DNA from 2 places in the Ectopseudomonas oleovorans genome. Region 2 is predicted to be linked to the other one. Evidence: predicted binding sites of a transcription regulator. Region 2 holds the regulator's gene; the other holds the start of a gene.
What was found. The regulator sigma-54, encoded in region 2, starts transcription at its own class of promoters, with help from an activator protein. The targets are predictions, from matches to a motif close to ANTGGCATNNANNTTGCTNT.
Positions count from the first base shown of each region.

Region 1: glnA (glutamate--ammonia ligase) is a predicted target of sigma-54. The motif match lies at 2,639-2,658, and genes of this name have one in related genera.

Region 1 is NZ_JAOCLK010000006.1:42,475-47,723, reverse strand. Features, by position in the region: gene typA (translational GTPase TypA) at 1-685, opposite strand, end outside; gene thiI (tRNA uracil 4-sulfurtransferase ThiI) at 970-2,424, opposite strand; gene glnA (glutamate--ammonia ligase) at 2,754-4,160, shown strand; gene N5J71_RS04735 (DUF4124 domain-containing protein) at 4,437-5,003, shown strand; gene N5J71_RS04730 (DUF4124 domain-containing protein) at 5,009-5,249, shown strand, end outside.
Region 2 is NZ_JAOCLK010000004.1:55,469-60,717, reverse strand. Features, by position in the region: gene rapZ (RNase adapter RapZ) at 1-687, opposite strand, end outside; gene ptsN (PTS IIA-like nitrogen regulatory protein PtsN) at 690-1,154, opposite strand; gene hpf (ribosome hibernation-promoting factor, HPF/YfiA family) at 1,167-1,475, opposite strand; gene N5J71_RS03425 (RNA polymerase factor sigma-54) at 1,575-3,068, opposite strand; gene lptB (LPS export ABC transporter ATP-binding protein) at 3,362-4,087, opposite strand; gene lptA (lipopolysaccharide transport periplasmic protein LptA) at 4,087-4,626, opposite strand; gene lptC (LPS export ABC transporter periplasmic protein LptC) at 4,613-5,179, opposite strand; gene N5J71_RS03405 (KdsC family phosphatase) at 5,188-5,249, opposite strand, start outside.

The DNA of each region.
Region 1 (5,249 bases), on a different contig from region 2:
CACGGGCGATACGGCCGACACCGATGATGCCGAGGAAGCTGTTGTAGTCCAGCGCGGAGATCTGCATCTGGAACGGGCCGTCGAGGTCGACGTTCGGCGCCGGTACGTGGTCGACGATGGCCTGGTACAGCGGGGTCAGGTCTTCGGCCATGGCGGTGTGGTCGAGACCGGCGATGCCGTTCAGGGCGCTGGCGTAGACGACCTGGAAGTCGAGTTGCTCATCGGTGGCGCCGAGGTTATCGAACAGGTCGAAGATCTGATCCATGACCCAGTCAGGACGCGCGCCCGGACGGTCGATCTTGTTGATCACGACGATCGGCTTGAGGCCGGCTTCGAAGGCCTTCTTGGTCACGAAGCGGGTTTGCGGCATCGGGCCGTCCTGGGCATCAACGACCAGCAGTACGGAGTCGACCATGGACATCACGCGCTCTACTTCACCGCCGAAGTCGGCGTGGCCGGGGGTGTCGACGATGTTGATGCGGTAGTCGTTCCATTTGATGGCGGTGTTCTTGGCCAGAATGGTGATGCCGCGCTCTTTTTCCTGGTCGTTGCTGTCCATCACGCGCTCGTCGTTGAGCTCGTTACGCTCAAGGGTGCCGGATTGACGCAGCAGGGCGTCGACGAGGGTGGTTTTGCCATGGTCGACGTGGGCGATGATGGCGATGTTGCGCAGTTTTTCGATCACTGTATGTATCTCGATCAGAGGATTCGGTGTGTCGCCCAGCCTGGACGACGAATATGTAGAAACTGGGATCAGCGAGCTGATCGGGGCACCTCTAAAAACGTAGGCGAGGCAGTCAGTGCAAGGCAGAAACAAGCGAAAAACGGTCGGAGTCGCGCTCGACTTTACGAGCTATGTGAGCATTTTGAGCTTGTTTTTAACGCAGCAATGACAACGCAGGTAGTTTTTAGAGGTGCCCCGGGTCGGGAGGGCGATGGCGGATACTGCCGCCATTAAGCCCCGGCGTCTTATGTCGGACGATAAACGCGCACATTGGCATGCCCCTCGCTCAGCAGGTGATGGGCATGCAGGCGGCTCATGACGCCCTTGTCGCAATACAGCAGGTACTGGCGGTTCTCATCCAGTTCCTTGAATTTGTTGTTCAGCGCGTAGAACGGCAGCGCCTGCACCTCGACACCCGGCACGTCCAGCGGCTCGTCTTCGGCGGCGTCGGGGTGGCGAATGTCGATGACGATGTGCCCGGCCAGCGCCTCACGCACTTCCTCGACCTGCACATCCTTGCCCAGCTCGTCGATGACGCGGTCGATGGGCAGTTGGGTGGCGCGTTCCAGGGCGCGATCGAGGATGGCCATGTCGAACTGGGCCTCCTCCTTCTCCACGCGATAACTGCGGGCCTTGGTGGTCGGGTTGACCGAGATCACGCCGCAGTACTCGGGCATGTTCTTGGCGAACTCGGCGGTACCGATTTGCGTGGCGGTGTCGATGATGTCCTGCTTGTGGCTGGCAATCAGCGGGCGCATCACCAGCATGTCGGTCGCCGAATCGATCACCGCCAGGTTGGTCAGAGTCTGGCTCGACACCTGGCTGATCGCCTCGCCGGTGACCAGCGCTTCGATCTGCAGCTTTTCGGCAACACGGGTGGCGGCGCGCAGCATCATGCGCTTGAGGATCACACCCATCTGGCTGTTGTCGACCTTACCGAGAATCTCGCCGACCACTTCCTCGAACGGCACGCTGACGAACAGCACACGCTGCGAGCGGCCGAACTTCTGCCATATATAGTGCGCCACTTCCATCACGCCCAGTTCATGGGCACGGCCACCGAGATTGAAGAAGCAGAAGTGGCTGACCAGGCCGCGGCGCATCATCTGATAGGCCGCGACGGTGGAGTCGAAGCCGCCGCTCATCAGCACCAGGGTCTGTTCCAACGAGCCCAGCGGGTAACCGCCGAGGCCTTCGTGGCGGTTATGCACCACGAAGAGGCGCTGGTCGCGAATTTCCATGCGCACTTCGACGTCCGGTTTCTTCAGGTCGATACCGGCTGCACCGCACTCCTGACGCAGACGTGAACCGACATGGCGTTCGACATCGATTGAGCTGAACGCGTGCTTGCCGCCACGCTTGCAACGCACGGCGAAGATCTTGCCCGGCAACTGGTCGGCGTAGTGGCGCTTGCAGTGTTCGGTGATCTCGTCCAGATCGCCCAGCGGGTACTCATTCACCTCGAGGAACAGACCAATGCCCGGCGTGTTGCGCAGGCGTTCGGTCATCTCGGCCAGCAGCTTGGGATCGTCCAGGTCGGTCTCGACCTCGAGGTTATCCCAGACACCCGTGACCCGCAGAGCAGGGTCAAGATCACGCAGCACGGAGCGAATGTTCTTCCCCAGCTGGCGAATGAACTGCTTGCGCACCGGGCGGCTCTTGATGGTGATTTCCGGGAAAACTTTGACGATCAGCTTCATGAATAGGCCGCCCGCTTGGGGGACGAAAAAACAGGGGCGCGGATTATAGCGGAAATTGTTCAAGCTTTGACCAAAAATACTGCAACCCCAAGTTGGCGCACCAAAATAGGCCTTTTCCATAAACAGCAGCCCTTAAATGGTGCAAATATCTCCGCAGAATCGGCGCGCAGCCGGCGTAGCGCCTGAGTTTCGCGGCCTCTGCCCAATAAAGGGCACTGGCATGCAATTTGCTCCCTTGTGAGGCAGGTCGCCCTGAAGGACTATCCCGCCGGGCTTCACCGCACATATCGGGGCTCCACGAAGCGAGCCTTTTCCATCTGGAGGACAACATGTCTAAGGCTGTTCAACTGATCAAAGAACATGACGTGAAGTGGGTAGACCTGCGCTTCACCGACACCAAGGGCAAGCAGCACCACGTGACCATGCCGGCCCGTGACGCCCTGGACGAAGATTTCTTCGAGCACGGCAAAATGTTCGACGGCTCGTCCATCCATGGCTGGAAAGGCATCGAAGCCTCCGACATGATCCTGATGCCGGTCGACGAAACTTCGGTACTGGACCCGTTCACCGAAGAGCCGACCCTGATCATCGTTTGCGACATCATCGAGCCAAGCACCATGCAGGGCTACGATCGTGACCCGCGCTCGATCGCCAAGCGTGCCGAAGAGTTCCTGAAAACCACCGGCATCGGTGACACCGTATTCGTCGGCCCGGAGCCCGAGTTCTTCATCTTCGACGAAGTGAAGTTCAAGTCCGACATCTCCGGCTCGATGTTCAAGATCTACTCCGAGCAAGGCTCCTGGATGACCGACCAGGACGTGGAAGGCGGCAACAAAGGCCACCGTCCCGCCGTCAAGGGTGGTTACTTCCCGGTTCCGCCGTGCGACCACGACCACGAAATCCGTACTGCCATGTGTAATGCCATGGAAGAAATGGGCCTGGTCGTCGAAGTGCACCACCACGAAGTGGCCACTGCCGGTCAGAACGAAATCGGCGTGAAGTTCAACACCCTGGTCGCCAAGGCTGACGAAGTTCAGACCCTGAAGTACTGCGTGCACAACGTGGCCGACGCCTACGGCAAGACCGCTACCTTCATGCCGAAGCCGCTGTACGGCGACAACGGCTCGGGGATGCACGTGCACATGTCGATCTCCAAGGACGGCAAGAACACCTTCGCTGGTGAAGGCTATGCCGGCCTGTCCGAGACCGCTCTGTACTTCATCGGCGGCATCATCAAGCACGGTAAGGCCCTGAACGGCTTCACCAACCCGTCGACCAACTCCTACAAGCGTCTGGTTCCGGGCTTCGAAGCACCGGTGATGCTGGCCTACTCGGCTCGCAACCGCTCCGCCTCGATCCGTATCCCGTACGTTGCCAGCCCGAAAGCCCGCCGCATCGAAGCGCGCTTCCCGGACCCGGCTGCCAACCCGTACCTGGCCTTCGCTGCTCTGCTGATGGCCGGTATCGACGGCATCCAGAACAAGATCCACCCGGGCGATGCGGCCGACAAGAACCTGTACGACCTGCCGCCGGAAGAAGGCAAGCTGATCCCGCAGGTCTGCGGCAGCCTGAAGGAAGCCCTGGAAGAGCTGGACAAGGGCCGCGCGTTCCTGACCAAGGGCGGCGTGTTCTCCGACGACTTCATCGATGCCTACATCGAGCTGAAATCGGAAGAAGAAATTAAGGTACGTACCTTCGTACACCCGCTGGAATACGACCTGTACTACAGCGTCTAAGCCAGTCTCGCGCCGCCCTCGTGCGGCGCGTTTCAAAAGCCCTGTCCGGCCCTGCCTGGCGGGGCTTTTTCATGGACACGCAGCGGCACCATGCCCTGTAGGAGCGAGCATCGCGAGCGGACCTGGCGACCTGAAGAGCTTCGCTCGCGACGCTCGCGCCTACGGCAGATCCGAGTCCACTTTTTGTAGCCGAATATCACAGCCATGGAGCCCTGCGCTTGCCAGGAACCGATAGCAGTGCAAGGCTTAGCGCATCATCCGCGGAAGGATCGGCCCATGCGCCCGCTACTCGTCTGCCTGCTGCTTGCCCTGGCCTTGCCGGCCAGTGCGCAGATCTACAAATACATCGACGCCAACGGCAACACGGTCTTCACCAACCAGCCGCCCGATGGCGCAGCAGCCGAAAGCGTCAACCTGCCGCCAACCAATACGGTAGAGATGCAGACACCCAGCATTCCTGCGGACACCAGCGGCGACACCTCAGCACAGAGCGCGGCCCCTTACTCCGTGTTGAGCCTGACCGGCATCCCGGATGATGAAGCCATGCGCGCCAACAACGGCACCTTCGTCGTCGGCGTGAACATCCAGCCACGCTTGCAACCCGGCCACCAGCTACGACTGATTCTCGATGGCGAGCCATACGGCCAGGCCAGCAACGTACCGAGCCTGCAGTTGACCAATGTCGAGCGCGGCGAACACAGCCTGGCGGTAGCAGTGGTGGCCGGCGAACGCATCATCCAGCAGAGCGCCACCGAAACCTTTACCGTGCAGCGCATCAGCGTCAACAGCCCTGCTCGCCCACCGGTCACGCCACCGCGCCCGACCCCAAGACCGACGAACTGACCACGATGCGTACACTGCTGCTCTGCCTGCTGTTCATCACCCAAGCTGCTTCGGCTCAGGTCTATACCTATATCGATGCTGAAGGTAACCGCGTTTTCACTGACAAACCGCGCAGCAGCAATGCCGAACGAGTGGTGCTCGCGCCGTCCAACAGCGCGCAAATGAGCCAGCCCCAACCCACGGTGCGCATGGCCCCGCCACCCGCGGTAAGCAAACCGACCGTGCACTATCAGCTGCTGCGCATCC
Region 2 (5,249 bases):
GGCGAGGATGTCCTGATACATCTCCTCGACCTCCGGCTGCGCAGCCAGGTAGTCGATCACCGGTTGATCCAGGCCGGAGTAGTCGCGCAGTTCCGGCTTCCAGTAGGGATTGGGCAGGCAGCGTGCATCGAACACCAGATCGGCGTCCACCGGCATACCGCGCTTGAAGCCGAAGGACTCGACGAGAAAGGCGGTTCCGGTCTGTGTCTGGCCGAGCAGGCGCAGTTTGAGCGTATCGCGCAGCTGGTAGAGATTCAGGCGGGTGGTGTCGATCTTCAGATCGGCACGATCGGTGATCGGCGCCAACAGCAGACTTTCGTACGCAATGGCTTCGGCCAGCGAGCGGTTATCGTTGGTCAGCGGGTGGCGTCTGCGGGTTTCGGAAAAGCGCTTGAGCAGGGTTTCGTCTTCGGCGTCGAGATACAGCACATCGCAGCGGATATTACGTTTGCGTACTTCTTCGAGCAGCTCCGGAAAGCGCTTGAGCTGGCTCAGCAGGTTGCGTGCATCAATGGAAACGGCCACTTGCGGCAGCAGCATGTCGCTGTGCGGCAGGAAGCGCTCGGCGAGGTCCGGCAGCAGACCGGCCGGCAGGTTGTCGATGCAGTAGAAACCGTTGTCCTCAAGTACATCGAGGGCGGTGCTCTTGCCCGAGCCCGAGCGACCGCTGACGATGATCAGGCGCATGTTTATTGACCGTTCTGAATGTCCACGACGACCTGATAGAGATCTTCGCCGCTCTTGGCCTGGCGCAGACGTTCACGTACATCCTGGCGATCAAGCATGCTGGCGATCTGGCGCAGCAGGTCGAGGTGGGCATCGGTGGCCGCCTCCGGCACCAGCAGGACGAACAGCAGGTCGACCGGTGCGCCGTCGATGGCGTCGAAGTCGACTGCCGTCTCCAGGTGCAGGACTGCACTGATCGGGGCACTGCAGCCAGCCAGGCGGCAGTGGGGAATGGCGATGCCGTTGCCGAAGCCGGTGGAGCCGAGCTTCTCGCGGGCGATGAGGCTTTCGAAGACGTCCTGGGCATCCAGGTCGGGCAGGTCGCGCGCAACCAGATTGGCGATCTGTTCGAGCACGCGTTTCTTACTGCCGCCCGGCACGTTCACCAGGGAACGGCCGGGGGTCAGGATATTTTCAAGTCGGATCATGGATAGGGAATGTTAGCGGGCCGTGGCGCCTTGCAGACGCTCGAGCTGCTTTTCCTTGTGCTTGATGAGTTGACGGTCGAGTTTATCGGCCAACAGGTCGATGGCAGCGTACATATCCTGATGTTCGGCATTGGCGACGATTTCGCCGCCGGCGACATGCAGGGTGGCTTCGATCTTCTGCTTGAGTTTCTCGACCTCCATGGTCACCTGTACGTTGGTGATCTTGTCGAAGTGGCGTTCCAGTCGGCCGAGTTTCTCGCCGATGTAGTCACGCAGGGCGTCGGTCACATCCAGCTGATGTCCACTGATGTTGACTTGCATACCGCTTTCTCCTTGTTGCCTTGTGTAAGAGACGGGCCCTATTCGACCCGCCGCCGGAACACGTTGGCCTGAAGACCTTGTGCCTTCAGTCGATCTGGCCTACATCAGTCGCTTGCGCTCACTGGAGGGCGCTATACCGAGGGACTCGCGATACTTGGCGACCGTCCGACGGGCGACTTGGATGCCTTGTGCCTCCAGTAAACCAGCGATCTTGCTGTCGCTCAACGGCTTTTTCGCGTTTTCTGCTGCAACCAGTTTTTTGATGATCGCGCGGATCGCGGTGGACGAGCATTCGCCGCCTTCGGAGGTGCTGACGTGGCTGGAGAAGAAATATTTCAGCTCGTAAATGCCACGCGGGGTGTGCATGAATTTCTGCGTGGTAACGCGTGAAATCGTCGACTCGTGCATACCCACGGCTTCGGCGATGTCGTGCAGCACCAGAGGCTTCATCGCCTCGTCGCCGTAGTCGAGGAAGCCACGCTGGTGCTCAACGATCTGTGTGGCCACCTTCATCAGCGTTTCGTTGCGGCTCTGCAGGCTTTTGATGAACCAGCGGGCCTCCTGCAACTGGTTGCGCATGAAGGTGTTATCGGCGCTGGAGTCTGCGCGTTTGACGAAGCCGGCATACTGCGGGTTGACCCTCAGGCGCGGCATGGCTTCCTGGTTCAGCTCCACCAGCCAGCGTTCGTTATGCTTGCGCACGATAACGTCGGGCACGACGTATTCCGGTTCGCTGGACTCGATCTGCGAACCCGGACGCGGATTCAGGCGCTGGATCAGGTCGATGACCTGGCGCAGTTCGTCTTCCTTGAGCTTGGTGCGACGCATCAGCTGGGCGTAATCGCGGCTGCCGAGCAGCTCCAGATAGTCGCCGACCACGCGCTGGGTTTCGTTCAGCCAGGGGGTGTTGGCAGGCAACTGACGCAGTTGCAGCAGCAGACACTCGCGCAGGTCGCGGGCGCCGATACCGGCCGGTTCGAACTGCTGGATGCGGTGCAGCACCACTTCCACTTCGTCCAGTTCGACATCCAGCTCGGGGTCGAAGGATTCGGTCACTTCCTCGAGCGTTTCCTCGAGGTAACCGTCGTTATTGATGCAGTCGATCAGGGTGGCGGCGATCAGGCGGTCCTTGTCCGACATGGGGGCCAGATTCAGTTGCCAGAGCAGATGGCTGTGCAGGCTCTCGCCACTGGAAGTGCGGGTGGTGAAGTCCCACTCGTCATCGTCGTTGCTGGGCAGGCTGCTGGCGCTGGTCTGGTAGATGTCTTCCCAGGCGGTATCGACCGGCAGCTCGTTGGGGATGCGCTCGCCCCACTCGCCTTCTTCCAGGTTGTCCACCGTGGGGGTGGTTTCCTGGTAGCTGTCCTCCTTGTTCGGGTTCGGAGTGGCGCTTTCGGCGCCATCGGCCATTGGATCGCTGTTGTCGAAGTCGTCGCCGTCTTCCTGGCGCTCGAGCATGGGATTGGATTCCAGTGCCTCCTGTATTTCCTGTTGCAGGTCCAGGGTAGACAATTGGAGGAGGCGGATAGCCTGTTGCAGCTGCGGGGTCATCGTCAGCTGCTGGCCCATCTTGAGGACTAGCGATGGTTTCATTGCAGACCTTAATTTACTGGCGAGTTACGCCTTCCACATCAGGGCGCCGAAGCGCCGCCAGGAAGCAAATTATATGCCTGAATTTCTCGTTTTTGCCTAGGGGTTGCAATATTTCTGTAGCGAAATAGTGAGCGACCTACAGGTTGTGTGAAAGCGTAGCGAGCGAAGGTGAGGCAATACCGATGGCGGCCCCGCAAAAACAGGCGAGAAAGCGCAGTTTACGACTGTAAATGAGCATTTTGAGCCTGTTTTTAACGCAGCATCACCGAGTGCAGTAGTTTTCACGCAGCCTGCTACAGGCGGAATTCGTGGCCCAGGTAAACCTCTTTCACCGTCTGGTTGGCGAGGATGGTCTCGGCGTCACCTTCGGCGATCAGTTGCCCATCGTTGACGATGTAGGCGGTTTCGCAGATGTCCAGGGTTTCGCGCACGTTGTGATCGGTGATCAGGATGCCGATGCCCTTGGTCTTGAGGTGATGGATGATCTGCTTGATATCGCCGACGGAGATCGGGTCGACCCCGGCAAAGGGTTCGTCGAGCAGAATGAACTTGGGGTTGGTGGCCAGCGCGCGGGCAATCTCCACGCGGCGTCGCTCACCGCCGGACAGGCTCATGCCGAGGCTGTCGGCGATATGGTGGATATGGAATTCCTGCAGCAGGCTTTCCAGTTCCGCCTGGCGCCCGGCGCGGTCCAGGTCCTTGCGCGTTTCGAGGATGGCCATGATGTTGTCGGTCACCGACAGCTTGCGGAAGATCGAGGCTTCCTGCGGCAGGTAGCCGATGCCGGCGCGCGCGCGACCGTGCATGGGCTGATGACTGACGTCGAGGTCGTCGATAAGCACGCGGCCCTGGTCGGCGCGTACCAGGCCGACGATCATGTAGAAGCAGGTGGTCTTGCCGGCGCCGTTGGGGCCGAGCAGGCCAACGATCTGACCGCTTTCGATGCTCAGGCTGACGTCACGCACGACCTGGCGGCTCTTGTAGCTTTTCGCCAGGTGTTGGGCTTTGAGAATGGCCATTACTGCTGCTGATCCGCGGGTTTGTTCTTCGGTTGGATGACCATGTCGATACGCGGGCGCGGCGTGCTGATGTTGCCGCCTGTTGCGCGGCCGGCGTTGACGATCTGGCGGCGGGTGTCATAGACGATCTTCTCGCCTTCGAAGGTATTGCCTTCCTGAATCACCTTGGCCTGGTCGATCAGTACGATGCGCTCATTGCTGGCGAAGTACTGGATGGTCTTGCCGTAGGCCTTGACGATGTCCTTGTCCACGGCTGGCTTCTGCTCGTAGTACGCCAGATTGCCCACCGAGGTGAAGACGTCGATATCGCCGCTGGCGGTCTGGGTGATGGTGACGGTGTCACCCGTGATCTTCAGGGTGCCTTGAGTGATGATCACATCGCCGCGGTAGACGGCTACACCTTGTCGGTCATCCAGTTCTGCGCTGTCGGCCTGGATGCGAATCGGTTGATCACGATCCGATGGCAGTGCCCAGGCAGCCGCGCTTCCCAATGCGGCGCCGAGGCTGAGAATCAGGGGGAGGGTATTAACGAACCTCATGCTGGCCTCTTACGTTGGACTGCAGGAGCATCCTGCCGTCATTCAAGTACGCTTTCATTCCTTGTGCCGTGGTTACCCCGTTGGCCGCGACGATTCTAACGGCTTGCTCGGTCTGCGCATATTCCTTGTCAGGAATAACGGTCATGCGGCTGCTGGTGATGATGGTTGGACGGTTCTTGGCGTCGGTGCGGGCGATGCGCACGTCGTCGATCAGTTCTACCTCGACGCCGCCAGGCGAGACTTCGGCGCGCTGGCTGGTGACTTCCCAGGGCAGCTCGGTGCCGCGATAGAGCTCCAGCTTGGGGGCGTCGATCAGGGTGATGTCGGTGCTTTTGATGTGCTCGAGCTTGTCCGCGGTCATGCGGTAGTGCAGTTTGCCGTCATCCTGGAACTGCACGGTGCGCGCGCCCACTGCATAGAAGTCAACGACGTTGTTGTCGCTGGCCCGCTGGGCTTGGCGTGCGCTGTCCGGGGCAAGGTTCCAGTAGCCGAGTGCGGCCACGACGACTGCAATCAGAGCAAAGATCAGAGTGTTGAGGATTTTACGCGGCATGCTGTTCTCTACAGGTAGGCGGCCTGGGCCGCATCCAGTGTGCCCTGGGCACGCATGATCAGTTCGCAGA